2 regions of the Pseudalkalibacillus sp. JSM 102089 genome follow, and region 1 is predicted to be linked to the other one. Evidence: riboswitches for the same ligand, from Rfam matches in the RefSeq annotation. Region 1 holds a riboswitch; the other holds the start of a gene.
The links. Region 1 has a riboswitch for FMN ahead of ABVF21_RS19335 (ECF transporter S component). Riboswitches for the same ligand answer to the same signal wherever they lie in the genome.
Positions count from the first base shown of each region.

Region 2: linked by a shared signal. The riboswitch ahead of ribD (bifunctional diaminohydroxyphosphoribosylaminopyrimidine deaminase/5-amino-6-(5-phosphoribosylamino)uracil reductase RibD) and the one ahead of ABVF21_RS19335 (ECF transporter S component) in region 1 are both predicted to bind FMN.

Region 1 is NZ_JBEWYW010000012.1:51,457-59,014, reverse strand. It holds gene ABVF21_RS19355 (putative bifunctional diguanylate cyclase/phosphodiesterase) at 1-1,644, opposite strand, end outside; gene ABVF21_RS19350 (YitT family protein) at 2,301-2,873, shown strand; gene spoIIP (stage II sporulation protein P) at 2,902-4,074, opposite strand; gene ABVF21_RS19340 (c-type cytochrome) at 4,307-4,633, shown strand; FMN riboswitch at 4,805-4,942, shown strand; gene ABVF21_RS19335 (ECF transporter S component) at 5,087-5,668, shown strand; gene ABVF21_RS19330 (amidase family protein) at 5,811-7,286, shown strand; gene ABVF21_RS19325 (peptide ABC transporter substrate-binding protein) at 7,373-7,558, opposite strand, start outside.
Region 2 is NZ_JBEWYW010000008.1:71,956-79,513, reverse strand. It holds gene lysA (diaminopimelate decarboxylase) at 25-1,344, shown strand; gene ABVF21_RS16465 (peptidylprolyl isomerase) at 1,437-1,874, shown strand; FMN riboswitch at 1,897-2,042, shown strand; gene ribD (bifunctional diaminohydroxyphosphoribosylaminopyrimidine deaminase/5-amino-6-(5-phosphoribosylamino)uracil reductase RibD) at 2,185-3,267, shown strand; gene ribE (riboflavin synthase) at 3,267-3,923, shown strand; gene ABVF21_RS16450 (bifunctional 3,4-dihydroxy-2-butanone-4-phosphate synthase/GTP cyclohydrolase II) at 3,950-5,143, shown strand; gene ribH (6,7-dimethyl-8-ribityllumazine synthase) at 5,177-5,647, shown strand; gene ABVF21_RS16440 (GNAT family N-acetyltransferase) at 5,877-6,239, shown strand; gene ABVF21_RS16435 (DUF309 domain-containing protein) at 6,261-6,788, opposite strand; gene ABVF21_RS16430 (hypothetical protein) at 6,834-6,962, shown strand; gene ABVF21_RS16425 (segregation/condensation protein A) at 7,026-7,558, shown strand, end outside.

The DNA of each region.
Region 1 (7,558 bases):
TAACGAGCTATATCCCGTTCCGAAGTCATCCATACTTATTTCTAGTCCTAACTCTCTTAGCCTGTTCAATTTCTCGATCGTTTCCTTTTCATTAAACATAGCCATGCTTTCTGTAATTTCCAATTCAAGTGAAGAAGACGCAAGCCCCACATTTTGCAGTATAGATGAGATAGTACAAACGATATCCTCTTGATAAAAATGGCGCTGTGATAGATTAACCGCCATCGTTAGGTTCCTTCCAAAATAATCCTGCCACTTTTTCAATTGCTGACAAGCCTGACTCATTACCCACTTCTCAATCGGTATGATTAATCCTGTTTCTTCAGCAGCGGAGATAAATTCATCCGGAGAAATCAATCCGATAGACGGGTGTTGCCACCTAACAAGCGCTTCAAATCCAATCACATTGTTCGACCTCGTATTGATCTTAGGTTGGTAGTGTAGGATCAGCTCGTCTTCATCAATGGCACGACGCAAATCGTTTTCTAATACGATCTTATGTAAGGTTTGATTACTCATCTCATCTTTATAGAAAGCGTAGTTATTGGTGCTCTTGTCTTTCACATCATACATCGCCATATCCGCATACTTTATCAGCTCAGCTGCATCCTCCCCGTGCTGAGGATAAAGCGAAATACCAATACTTGCCGTCAACAAACATTCCTGATGATCGATTAAGAGTGGATATTGAAATGATTCAAGCACATGCTGTGCAAGTAGTGACACACCTTTTTCTCCCAAATTACCTGTCACTATAATGGTGAATTCATCTCCGCCAAGTCGTGCCACAACAAAACGATCATCTAATACTTCAGAAAGACGCTTTCCGATTGCTTGAATGACTCGATCTCCAAATTCATGACCGAATAAATCGTTAATTCGTTTAAATCGATCAAAATCGAGCAACATAATCGCAAATGAAACCGGATTTTCATGCATTAATAAGCGTTCTAGCTCTTCATTAAAATATCTTCGATTTGCCATGCCCGTCAACTCATCATGATAAGCTAAATAATGAATCATTTTCTCTGCTCGGTTGTTCTCAGTAACATCCTTTGCAATCCCATAAACGCCAACAATACGCCCACTGATCATAATTGGTACTGTGGAAATATATAGCTCTTTATAGTCTCCTATTTTAGTCTTTATTAGAACCTCAAATTGATGAACCTCTCCTTGTAAAGAACGCTTAAACATGCCTTTAGCAAGATTTGCATTCTCCGGAGCAACCACGTCTTCAAATGTCATTCTCTTAAGATCTGAAATGGAGTAGCCGGTATATTCCGAAGCAATGAAATTTACACTTATAAACTTTCCATTCGGATCAACTGAAAATACAGCATCGGGGTTATGATGAAACAAGGTTTGAAACTGTTGCTCGTGCTTGACTAACTGTTCGGACTGCTCCATTTGTTTCAAAACTCCATACCGATCAGGAATATAAATAAGTAGACCGATGCACAACAGATTGAATGCAAGTGCAATAAGATAGGGATCACCTTGCTGATCGAGATTAATAATCAACTTTTCCTCGATCATTCCATAAAACACAAGGTACGGTAAAAATAAAAAGACCGTTCCTGAAGCAAGGCTACCTAACACATTCCAGCCCAAACTAATTAATAAGTTTTCATCACTATTCATAAGATGAAGAAACCTAACAATACATAGAGAAAACCCTATAATAAGCAACAAAGCTAATATCAATTGAACGAAATTGAATGCGATAACTTTATTGAAATACACAAGGTTCCCTATAAAAAAAGTTAAAAAGATACCTCCCGCTACTAGGAATCCACCCCTGAGTAAAAATCGCCCTCTCCAATTCTTATTCAAAATAATTCTTATAACAATATAACTAATCACACTGCTTAATAAAACCATAATCAGTCCATGAAACACCAATACTTCTCTATCTTTTATTTCCAATACAGATAGATTCACCATTATATTAATAGAATAAAAGAAAACTCCTAATACGAATGAAACTATACCAATCTTCCATTTTGGTTGTTCACGCTTTTTCTTTAAGAAATGACGGATGAATGAGAGCCCGCCATAGAAGGTAAGAAAAGAGACAAAAAAACCCAAAATAACAAATATATATTCTAATTGATATAACGAGATAATTGACTTCATTAATATCCTCCGACTTTATTCTATGTCTCTCCGAAGACAGACGTTTACATAGTATTTTGGGATAATCCATTGCTATTGAACAGATATTAGAGAAATCCGTTATGAAGTCATTCATTCATACATAAATATGGTACAACCACATCCAAGCAGGTGAGTATGATATGTATCAAAAAATCGCCGCAGTAATATCTGGAAGCATCTTAGTTGGTGCTGGCATTAACGCTTTTCTTGTACCGAACCATCTCATCGATGGGGGAATGATCGGAATTGGCCTCATTATCAAATACATTTGGGGCTACCAAACAGGATTTACCATTATTTGCTTAAGTGTACCTCTTTATATTATTGCGTTTTTATATTTTCGGCCTTACTTCTACAATAGCCTTCATGGTTTATTACTTTCTTCATTTTTTATTGATATTCTCTCTCCCCTTCGATATATATTTTCATTTCCGACCCTTACTAGCGCTGTCCTTGGCGGCTTTTTTGTTGGATCAGGCATTGGTATTATGTTGAGATATGATACAAGCACCGGCGGAACAGATCTGCTTGCTCAGTTCATCTCCCGTGTCCTGTCATTGAATATTGGTATCATTATCTTTCTCATCGATGGGGTTGTTATTATTATCGGTTCAAAGACGATTGGATTGAATGCTACATTATACTCTGCCATAACTATTTTTGCAGTTGGAATTGCGACTAGCTTACTAACATTAAATAAAGAAACTGCTTAAAAGCGCTGTGCATATGCACAGCGCTTTGTTAGTTATTTACTTTTTGGGTATTCCAGTAGTGTTCACTAATGACATCCGCAATCGCTTTAACTGTTCGACTCAGCTGTTCGAGGTTATTATCTACGCCTCCTATTTCAATTAACATAGCATTAGGAGATATGTCCTGGTTGTAGATACCGTCTACCCCTTGACCTTTTTTCCCAATAACTCCCCTGCTGAGCCCAGGATACTTGGTCTTCAATTTTTCATGTAACTCTTTTGCAAGTGCTAAGTTTTTCTCGTAATTTGGATTCTCTTCTCCAATAACAAAGACCGTACGAGCATATTCCTCATTGTTAATTGTCACTGTCGTATCTTTTTCTCTTAAAGAGTCTCGATGAATATCAATAAACAAATTAAAATCATCATTTCCTGCCACAGCCGATTGTACGATTGTTCTAGACACATCATATGCTTTACCGTGTTCCCAACCTTTTTCATTTAAAAGCACGCCTATATTTGAGTCATCTACTTTTGCTCCAATCCCTCTCTCAGCCAGCTCTTCTCCAAGTAGCTTACCAACTAACGTAATGTTCGTTTTTCCATCATTTGCAAGATTAGCATTTTTGTTGCCTTCAAGTCCTAGTAACGGCAGGTATGATTCATAACTATGAGAGTGATAAATAAAAGCTACTTTTCGACCATTTGTTGTTTGAAGAGGAGGTGTTACTTGATCCTTGGAATCATTTATCTGTAATTTTTCAGTTGGAACTTCACGTTCTTTTAACAATTCATCTAATGCAGGAGTTGATTCAATAGGGAGATTGGTGAAATTCGTCCCTTCACCAGCTACGTGGATTTTAGCATCATATAAAGCAAACCCTGGTAGCTCCCCACCCAAAAGACTACGTATATCCCCGGGTTTCACACTCGTAATAAACTGAAAGGCAACTAAGGACAGCGCCGGCGGCTCACTTTCCTCTGGTAGTACTTGTGTCAAGTAATGGTTTTCCGTCCCCATTCCATAAACGAGAGCTTCAGTCGAGAAACTTGTAATCCAATCATGTAACACAGAAGAGGAGAGTTGATACTTCGTTTCTGATGAGGAAATCATACCTGCCACAATAAATAATAAAATAAGACCAACAATAGTAAAAAATGAAACCAACCTAATTTTATTATTGCTTGTACTACTAAAAAGACTTTGTGAGCTACTTTTCATTTTTTTCCCTCCCACTCCTTAAACGTCATACTCTATGTCTATGAATTCGCACCCCAAAATAGAAGATTTTTTCACTAGTGATCATAGAAACGCATACATAATTCAGGAAGAAATAAGCAAAATATATTTGATAATTGAATGTTTGAAAAGTATGATAAAGATGAGGATACAGGAGGTGAACAGAATGGGAAAATCATCCGCATATATTACTGCAATAATTTTGTTCCTAGTTATGGTTGTAGGCTTTACATACTGGCTTTCCACAACCGAAGAACATGCTGGTGGAAATGAAGCCGGCCATAGTGAACAGTCTGAAGAAGGCGGTGGAGATTCAGCTGGAGGAGAAGCCGAGAAAATCTTCTCTCAAAACTGTGCGTCATGTCATGGGGAAAACCTTGGAGGCGGTGCTGGTCCTGCTCTTGAAGCAGTAGGTGGCAAGTATTCAAAAGATGAAATTCTAGAAATAATCAAGAATGGTAAAGGCGGCGGTATGCCCGCTGGTGTCATTCAAGGTGAAGACGCTGAAAAAGTAGCAACGTGGCTCTCTGAGAAAAAATAATAGCGCTTTATTTTAAGCTCTCCCTCTTCAAAGAAGGAGAGCTTTTAAGTTTTTGACTGTGCTAGTTCCCCTCAAAAAAGAAAGCGTTATCATGAAATAGCATATGTTCAAGATGTTTTCATTGAGCTATCGCTACTTTCCCTGTATAATGAACTTGTAAATATTATAACGAACTATCTTCGGGGCAGGGTGTAATTCCCGACCGGCGGTGAAGGATAAGTAATTCCTCAAGCCCGCGAGCCTGTAATTTGGGCAGGATCTGGTGTGATTCCAGAGCCGACAGTATAGTCTGGATGGGAGAAGATGGTGGAGTAGTAAGCTTTCTTTGAATTATAACAGAAGCTTGCTTATTTCCCCATGCCGTAACCATGAGCCCCATACTCATGGTTTTTTGTGTGCACTGGGGCCACATCTCCTTTTTCGGTGGTTCGAAAAAAAGGGAGCAATATCACAATGAAAAGTGTTTCAAAAACGCAACGTATGATTGTCGTTGCGATGTTCAGCAGTATTTCTTACTTGTTAATGCTTTTAGATTTTCCACTGCCTGGATTTCCTGTTTTTCTACAAATAGACTTCAGTGAAATTCCAGCACTATTTGTTGCCATTCTGTATGGTCCAGTTGCAGGGATACTTGTAGAAGCGATTAAGAATTTCATTCATTTTGGAATTCAAGGAAGCTTCACCGGAGTACCAATTGGTCAAATATCAAACTTCATTGCAGGAGTTTTCTTGATCGTACCAACTTCTTTAATCTTCCGTAAATTTAATCAAACTCAGAAGGGATTAGCACTGGGATTGACGCTCGGAACGATCTTAATGTCGGCAGTGATGGGACTGTTGAACTATTTAATTATTCTTCCAGCATATACGTGGTTTATGGGCTTTGAAGAAATGTCTTCATCAGCTCGTCAGGCTCTCGTATTAACAGGAATTACACCATTCAACCTTGTAAAAGGCGCTATTATAGCAAGTATATTCGTTGCCTTTTTTATAAAATTAAAACCTTGGTTTGCTCGTCAAACGAGAGTTGCTTAAATATCAAAACCCGAATCTTACAATAAGATTCGGGTTTTTTATATGAATAGAAAACGAACGCTTAAGAACTGACTATTGTAAAAGGATTTTACCAATTTTTGTTGAAACAGTTACAAAAAGGTTTTTTATGGGGGGATACTATATGCTGTCATTAGAATGGTTAGAAAAATCAACAATCCTTGATCTTCAGCATGCAATGTTAGAAGACAAGCTTACTTCTCTGCAGCTCGTACAGTTCTATCTTGAACAAATCGCAAATTATAATCCACGAGTAAACGCTATACTAGAAATCAATCCTGACGCCCTTTTCATTGCAGACTCCCTTGATCGTGAACGCATACAAAATGGACCTAGAAGTTCATTACACGGAATCCCAATCCTGCTCAAAGATAACATCAACACCGATGACCACATGCATACAAGTGCAGGTTCTATGGCATTAGCTTCTTCTTATGGTAAAAATGACGCTTTTCTAGTAAAAAATCTTCGTCAGGCTGGTGCTGTGATTCTCGGGAAAACCAATATGACCGAATGGGCTAATTTCATGAGTGAAACAATGCCTAATGGATTTAGTTCAAGAGGCGGTCAAGTCTTTAACCCCTATGGGCCTGGAACACTTGACGTCGGAGGATCGAGCTCTGGTTCTGCTGTAGCTGTTGCCTGTCATTTCGCTACGGCTGCTATAGGAACAGAAACAAATGGCTCTATTCTTAGCCCATCAAGCTCCAATGCTGGTGTTGGTCTAAAACCAACCGTGGGATCTATTAGCCGAACTGGAATTATTCCTATTTCTTATTCACAGGATACGGCTGGCCCAATGACACGCAATGTCACTGATGCTGCTATCCTTCTCGGTGTGTTATCAGGAAAGGAGTCACAAGATCAAGCGACGCATTTTGTACCTGAGTACCATGATTATACTCCATATCTCTTCCCTACATTACTTGAGAATTTAAGAATAGGTGTCGTACAAAAAGGCTATTATGATGCGATGCATCAGGAAGAACAAGAACAATTGACTAAAGCCATGGAAGATCTTAAAACGATAGGTTGCTCTATTGTAGAAGTGAAAGAGATAAGTCTATATCAGGAAGCGTTAGAGAGTGACTACCAGGTCCTTCTCCACGAATTCAAATCAGGAGTGAACAGCTACCTTGCTAAGGAAACAACCTCTTCTGTTCCACTAGATCTATCAACAATTATTGATTACTATAACCAAAATCAGGCGACTTCTCTGCCATTTGGTCAATCGCTTCTTATCGAATCAAATCATACGCAAGGAACATTATCTGATCCATCCTATCTCAAAAGTCGACTTCAAGATTTGAAATACGCAAAGGATGAAGGTATTGATCAACTTATGGAAAGAGAAGAGCTAGATTTATTACTATTCGCAGGCTCTTACGGTTCAACACTTCCCGCAAAAGCAGGCTACCCTTCTATAACCGTACCAGCTGGTTTCACTTCTAATAACAAACCTTTTGGCATTACTCTGACTGGTAAAGCATTTAGTGAACCACAGCTTATTAAACTTGCTTACGTCTTCGAACAACATACACATCATCGAAGGTTGCCGTATTTGTTTATCAATAACCAGACGACACATGAGACAAGATGACTATCATTTATTAAAGAACCATGATCAAACTTTTCCTTTTCACACCAAATAAAAAGCGCGTGCCTCTCGGCTCGCGCTTTTTAAGATTACTTCTCGATTGTTACCCATTTAAGAGAAGAATCGGCACCAAACTTGTGGATGTGGTAGTTTTTCACGTAGTCTTTCATGATAATAGCGGAACCACCTTGATAAGTTGGTAAGATCGCTGTATCTTCTTCGATTAGAATACGCTCAGCTTCTTGCATCATTTCCCAGCGCTTCTGCTCGTCCGT
Region 2 (7,558 bases), on a different contig from region 1:
ATAAGCGAGAGGGGAGAAATGATTGTGAATTTATACAGTACATCTGCAATTTCAGAAGAGGGGCATCTAACAGTTGGAGGGATCGATACGGTCCAATTAGGAAAAAAATTTGGCACTGCGTTATATGTTTATGACGTGGCCATGATTCGAGATAAAGCAAGGGCGTTTCGAAGTGCCTTTGAACGTGAAAATGTAAACTATCAAGTAGCTTATGCTAGTAAGGCCTTTTCATGTATGGCAATGATCCAACTTGCAGAAGAAGAAGGATTAAGTTTAGATGTTGTATCCGGTGGAGAGCTTTATACTGCTTTGAAGGCGGGTTTTCCCGTGGAGCGCATTCATTTTCATGGAAATAACAAAAGTGAATCTGAAATTAGAATGGCGCTTGATGCAGAAATAGGTTGCTTCGTTGTTGATAATTTTTACGAATTATCTCTACTTGAGCAAATTGCAGAAGAAAAAAATGTGAAAGCTAATGTGCTGCTGCGTATAACACCAGGTATTGAAGCACATACGCATGATTATATTTTAACAGGCCAAGAAGATTCCAAATTTGGTTTTGATTTACAGAGTGGTCAGGTAGAACGCGCGATATTGGATGTAACAAAAATGAGTGCTATTCATCTTCTTGGACTTCATTGTCATATAGGCTCACAAATTTTTGAAACAAATGGCTTTGTAATGGCGATTGAAAAGATCTATAGCTATCTTACAACATGGTACGATGCCTATGGTTTTGAGCCTGAAGTCCTTAACCTTGGTGGAGGATTTGGAATCCGATATACGAGCGAAGATCACCCACTACCAGTAGGGAACTACATTGAAGCTATGATTGAAACAATCAGAAATCAGGTAACAGGGCAAATGAACATGCCTGAGATCTGGATTGAACCTGGGCGTTCACTAGTAGGAGAAGCTGGACTAACGTTATATACGGTTGGTTCACACAAAAATGTTCCAGAGTTGAGACATTACCTCGCTGTAGATGGAGGGATGACGGATAATTTACGCCCTGCTCTCTATCAGGCAAAATATGAAGCCACAATAGCAAATCGAATGAATGAAGCAAAAGATCACCTATACTCTGTAGCAGGAAAGTGCTGTGAATCAGGTGATATGTTAATTTGGGATTGCCAGTTACAGCGAGCGATTGCTGGCGATACAATGGCTGTTTTTTCAACGGGGGCATATGGTTATTCCATGGCAAATAACTACAATAGATTACCAAGACCGGCTGTAGTTTTTGTTGAAAATGGTGAGGCAAACCTTGTTGTTGAGAGAGAGTCATACGAGGATTTAGTTCGACATGATTTGCCATTAAAACAAGCGATTATATCAAAATAATAGTTGAAAAGCATAAATGATATGGAACAGCTTCAGTCTGTGCTATAATGAAAGAGCTTTTAAGAAAATTGTTAGTGCAGGAGGATTTATTTATGAAAAAAGGAACAATTGCATTTGAAAATGGAGAAGTTATTGAAATTGAATTTTATCCAGAAGCAGCACCTAACACTGTTGCTAACTTTGAGAAACTTGCAAATGAAGGTTTCTACAACGGTGTGAACTTCCACCGCGTAATCCCAGGTTTTGTTGCTCAAGGCGGAGATCCTACAGGTTCTGGAATGGGTGGACCAGGATATACAATTGACTGTGAAACAGAAGGTAACCCTCATAAACACGTAGCAGGCTCATTGTCTATGGCACATGCTGGTAAAAACACGGGCGGCAGTCAGTTTTTCCTAGTTCATGAACCTCAGCCTCACCTAGACGGCGTTCATACCGTTTTTGGTCAAGTAACAGAAGGAATGGATACGGTTCTTCGCGTTAAACAGGGTGACGTAATGAAAGAAGTAAAAGTCTGGGACGAAGAATAGATCAGACTCTTAAAAACTTAATACTTTCCTTCGGGGTCGGGTGAAAATCCCAACCGGCGGTGATGACTAGCTTATGCTAGCTAAGTCCGTGACCCGGTTGCGTAAGCAAACGGTGGATCTGGTGAGAAACCAGAACCGACAGTATAGTCTGGATGGGAGAAGGAATAAAAGTGACCAATTTCCTTTTGAATCATAGATTCAAAAGGCTTATTTGGCATATACTTTTGCCTCCCAGCACAGCTGTGTTTTGGGAGGCTTTTTTTGTTCTCCTTCTCAACCAATAATGGAGAGTGGAACAGGAGTAAATACGATGAATCATACGGATTTTATGAAAACAGCGATCGATATGGCTAGAAGTACGTTAGGTCAAACGCGTCCGAATCCCTCCGTAGGAGCCGTCATTGTTAATAGTGGGCGTATCGTGGGGATGGGAGCTCATTTAAGGGCTGGAGAAGGCCATGCCGAAATTCAAGCACTCAAGATGGCGGGCAATCAAGCAAGTGGGAGTACTGCCTATGTGACACTGGAGCCATGTAGTCATCATGGAAAGACGCCTCCTTGTGCTGATGCTTTAATTCAAGCGGGAGTCAAAGAGGTATTTATTGCAAGTCAAGATCCGAATCCCCTGGTCGCAGGAAATGGTGTAACTAAACTAAAGAAAGCAGGCATAGCTGTCCATATTGGGCTTATGGAAGAAGAAGCCTTACAGCTAAACCGGATGTTTTTCCATTACATTACACAGAAAAGACCATTTGTAACGTTGAAAGCTGCTACAACGCTTGATGGCAAAATAGCAACTCATTCAGGTGATAGTAAATGGATTACGGGGGAAGACTCGAGAAAAGATGTTCATGCCTTCCGTCATCAACATGATGCCATTCTTGTAGGTATTGGAACGGTCCTCTCTGATGACCCATCACTAACGACTCGTTACGGTGAAGGCCTATCGCCGATTAGAATCGTGTTAGATCGTCAATTGAAGATGCCTTCTGACGCTAAAGTAATAAGTGATGAGAATGCAGAAACATGGATCATTACAACAAAACGAGCTGCGCTAAAAAATAAGCGAACCTTCCCAAAACATGTCCAAATCATCGATGTCATAGATCCACTGCTCCCAATAGATAAAGTTCTTGACCTTTTAGGGGAACGAGAAATTACATCAGTATTTGTTGAAGGTGGTTCAGAAATACACGGTAGCTTTCTTGAATCACGATCTTTTCAACAAGTTATTACATACATTGCGCCGAAGCTTATTGGTGGGAGTCAATCTCCTACGGCTTTCGGGGGTACAGGTTTTCAAACGATGAATGAAGCGATCGATTTACAAGTGGATAGCGTAGAACAAATTGGAAATGATATTCGAATTATTTCATCAAGGAGGCTTTCTTAATGTTTACAGGTATTGTAGAAGAAATTGGAAGAGTTGAAAGTGTTCAACAATCAGGAGAATCCATTGCAATGCAAATTGCGGCGTCGACTATTTTAAAAGACGTTCATTTAGGAGATAGCATTTCGATAAACGGCGTGTGCTTAACTGTTACGACGTATACAGACTCTTCTTTTACCGTAGATATTATGCCTGAAACATTTCGTGCAAGCAGTCTTCGACAGCTAGGACCAAACTCATCGGTGAATCTGGAGAGAGCTATGTCTGCAAATGGACGCTTTGGTGGTCATTTTGTTTCTGGACATGTTGATGGTGTGGGGAAAATTACTCGTGTAGAACAAATTGATAATGCTGTTTATTATGACATCTCGATTCCGCGAAACCTTTTAATTTACTTTGTTGAAAAAGGCTCAGTTTCTGTTGATGGTACTAGTCTTACGGTCTTTGGAATAGGGGAGCACTCTCTTACTATATCTCTTATCCCCCATACGGTTGAGGAGACGGTGCTTGGGAGAAAAAGAGTAGGAGATACAGTGAATATAGAATGCGATATGCTTGGTAAATACATTATGAAGTACTTGGAGCAAAGAAGCGGTTCAAAACCCGAACCTACTGCTTCACTTGGGAGTCAGTTTTTTGAAGATCATGGATTTAAATAATGGTACTATCAGGAGGGTCATCGTATATGTTCCATACAATAGAAGAAGCGATTTATGATTTAATGCAAGGCAAGGTGGTGATCGTTTGTGATGATGAAGACAGGGAGAATGAAGGGGATTTTATCGCTTTAGCCGATAAAGTCACACCAGAAACAATCAATTTCATGATTACAAAAGGAAGAGGCCTTGTTTGCACGCCGATTACGGAAGAGCGTGCAAATGAACTGAAGTTGAGCCCAATGGTAGATCATAACACAGATTCTCATGGTACAGCGTTTACAGTGAGTGTCGACCACAAAAGTACAACTACAGGAATTTCGGCAGCTGAAAGAGCATCTACAATTCAATACTTAATTAACACGGATGCTAAACCTTCAGACTTTAATCGACCAGGTCATATTTTTCCATTGATTGCTAAGGATGGAGGGGTCTTAAGAAGAGCAGGTCATACGGAGGCGGCGGTCGATTTGGCACGACTCTCTGGCTCTGCCCCAGCTGGTGTTATTTGTGAAATTATGAAAGAAGACGGTGAAATGGCGCGCGTTCCTGATCTAAAGAAAATTGCTGAAGAGTATGATTTGAAAATGATTACGATTAAAGATTTGATTCAATATCGTAATCGTAAAGATGTTCTTGTTCGAAAAGAAGTAGAAATAGAACTTCCGACTGAGTTTGGTTCTTTTAGAGCGGTAGGGTATTCGAATATTCTTGATCAGAAAGAGCACGTAGCTTTGATTAAGGGAGAAATTTTACCAGATCAACCAACTCTTGTGCGAGTTCACTCTGAATGTTTAACTGGTGATGTGTTTGGATCTTTTCGATGTGACTGTGGTCCACAACTACATGCTGCATTGGCACAAATTGAAGAAGAAGGTCATGGCGTGCTTTTGTATATGCGCCAGGAAGGAAGAGGTATCGGGCTCCTTAATAAAATGAAAGCTTATAAACTGCAAGAACAGGGCTACGACACAGTTGAAGCGAATGAGAAACTTGGATTTAAGCCTGATTTAAGGGATTATGGAATAGGGGCACAGATTTTGAGAGACCTTGGTGTTTCTAAAATGAACCTTCTGACAAACAATCCACGTAAAATAGCTGGGTTAACAGGTTATGGTCTTGAAGTAGCATCTAGGGTACCTCTTCAGATGGCTTCTCGAAAAGAGAATGAAAAGTACCTAAAAACAAAACATAGTAAGCTAGGACACATGCTTCATTTCTAAAAATTCACGTATGAACATAGGAGGATATTAATAATGGGACAAACATTTGAAGGAAATTTGGTTGGATCTGGATTAAAAGTGGGTATAGTAGTAGGAAGATTTAATGAATTTATTACAAGTAAATTACTTGGAGGTGCTGAAGACGCATTGAAGCGTCATGGCTTGTCCGAAGAAAACATTGATGTAGCATGGGTTCCTGGAGCATTTGAAATTCCATTTGCCGCAAAGAAAATGGTTGAAACAGGAAAATATGATGCAATTGTTACGCTTGGTACGGTTATTCGCGGGGCTACACCACACTTTGATTATGTATGTGGAGAAGTTTCTAAAGGCGTAGCGAATTTAACGATGCAGACGGGTGTACCTGTTATTTTTGGAGTATTAACCACAAACACCATTGAACAAGCTGTTGAACGTGCAGGGACTAAGGCTGGTAACAAGGGCTGGGATGCTGCAACGGCAGCAATTGAAATGGCTAATTTATCAAAATCATTTGAAGGTTGATTATCAGTTCATTTTTGGCTATGATGAGTATGGTATGCGATGAAGGGCAAAAGAGTTTGGAGTCGTAAAGCCATGAAGAGAGAAAGAAAATGGTTGATTCTTAGGTCTGTGTGATCATTGTCATTATCATGCTAGCTGAGCTTGTTCGTCGAATCACTTTAACATTCTAATTGATTTTAGAATAAGTTATTAAACGGAAAGCCAAGAATTACTTTAATGAGGGATAATCATGCTAATTCGTTATAAGAAAGCTCATGAGAAAATAGCCATGGGGCTATTAAGCTTCATGCCGAATGAAAAAGATATTAAGAAACTGCAACAATCGATTAAAGACTATGAGGATATGGATTCTTTGCAGCTTTTTCTTTGGAAAGAAGAAGATATTATCGGATTGCTCGGGATTGAATGGGTAAACGACAACGAAGTAGAGCTAAAGGATATTAGTGTTAATCCTTCCCATCGCCATCAAGGAATTGGAAAACAAATGGTTGAAGCACTTCGAGAAATGCTAAGTGATGAAATATCTATTAAGGGAAATGAATATACAGGGACATTTTTTGAGAGGTGTCACTTGGAAGAAAATATGAAGTAAGATGCAAAGAAAAGGAACGGCTTAGCCGTTCCTTTTCTGTTGTTTTATTTCAAATTGTTGTTTTCTTTCTTCAATCACATCTGATCGATCACGTCTCGTATGACGATGGATGAGTTCTATATTCGAAAGATCGCTTTTACTACCATAAGTACATTCAAGTTCACGACATCTTTCTTCACAAGCCGTTTGAAGGGTGGAGCTTGTGAGAGGAATGTCAAATCCCTGGTAAGGAGAGTGAGTGTTGATGAGTTGTAACTCGTTTGATAGGTTTTTAGAAAGTTGATCAATATTTATCGCTAATTTATCGAGTTCTTCACTTTCGCTTTTGGAAATGCGTATGGCATTAGCAATCATTCTCTTTGCCCCTGTGAAATTACCGCGTCGATGGTGGTAGAGGCCAACAGCAATTTGGATAAGACCTACCCAATGAAGTTTACGACTTCCACGCGGATCCTCTTTCCAATGTTCTTCGAGGATTTCATGGCATTCAAAATAATCACGAAGTCCATGGAAATGAGCCAAATAATCAATATAGGCTTTTGAATACATGCTGATTCCTCCATTTCTTTTAGTAGTGTAGCACATGTGTGTTAAATGGATAAAGCGAGTGCTCTTGTGGATCAAAATAGCGATCAGTCGTCAGGGTGCTATCAAACTGTTAACGATCAATGGAAAACAATTTACGTTAAAAATGAACCTGATGGTTTTCTTGCATTGCTGTAAGCCCCTATTGTAAATGTGATATAATCGGAATACTAGATGGACTTGGATAAAGGAAGATGGAAAATGAAGCAATACAGTGTAAAGGTTGATGCATTTGAAGGTCCATTGGATCTTTTGCTCCACCTTATAAATAAGTACGAAGTGGATATTTATGATATTCCAGTCTCGCAAATTACAGATCAATACTTAACGTTTGTCCATACAATGCAAGAGTTAGAACTTGATGTGGCAAGTGAATATCTTGTTATGGCTGCGACGTTGCTTGCGATAAAAAGCAAAATGCTTCTTCCTCAAAAAGAAGAAGAAATTTTCGAACAGGACCCAGAGTTTGAAGATGATCCCCGTGATGAACTCGTTCAACGTCTTGTTGAGTATCGAAGGTTTAAAGAGGCTGCGAATGATTTAAAGGAAAAAGAAAGTAGTCGAAGCCTTATTTATGCTCGGCCCCCTGTAGATACTAGTGAATTTAGTCATGAGGATAGTCAAACCTCCATTGGCGACGTTACATTGTATGATATGCTTGCGGCATTTCAAAAAATGTCCAGACGTGTAAAAGAAAAGAAACCAAAGCGTACACGAATTCAAAGTGAAGATGT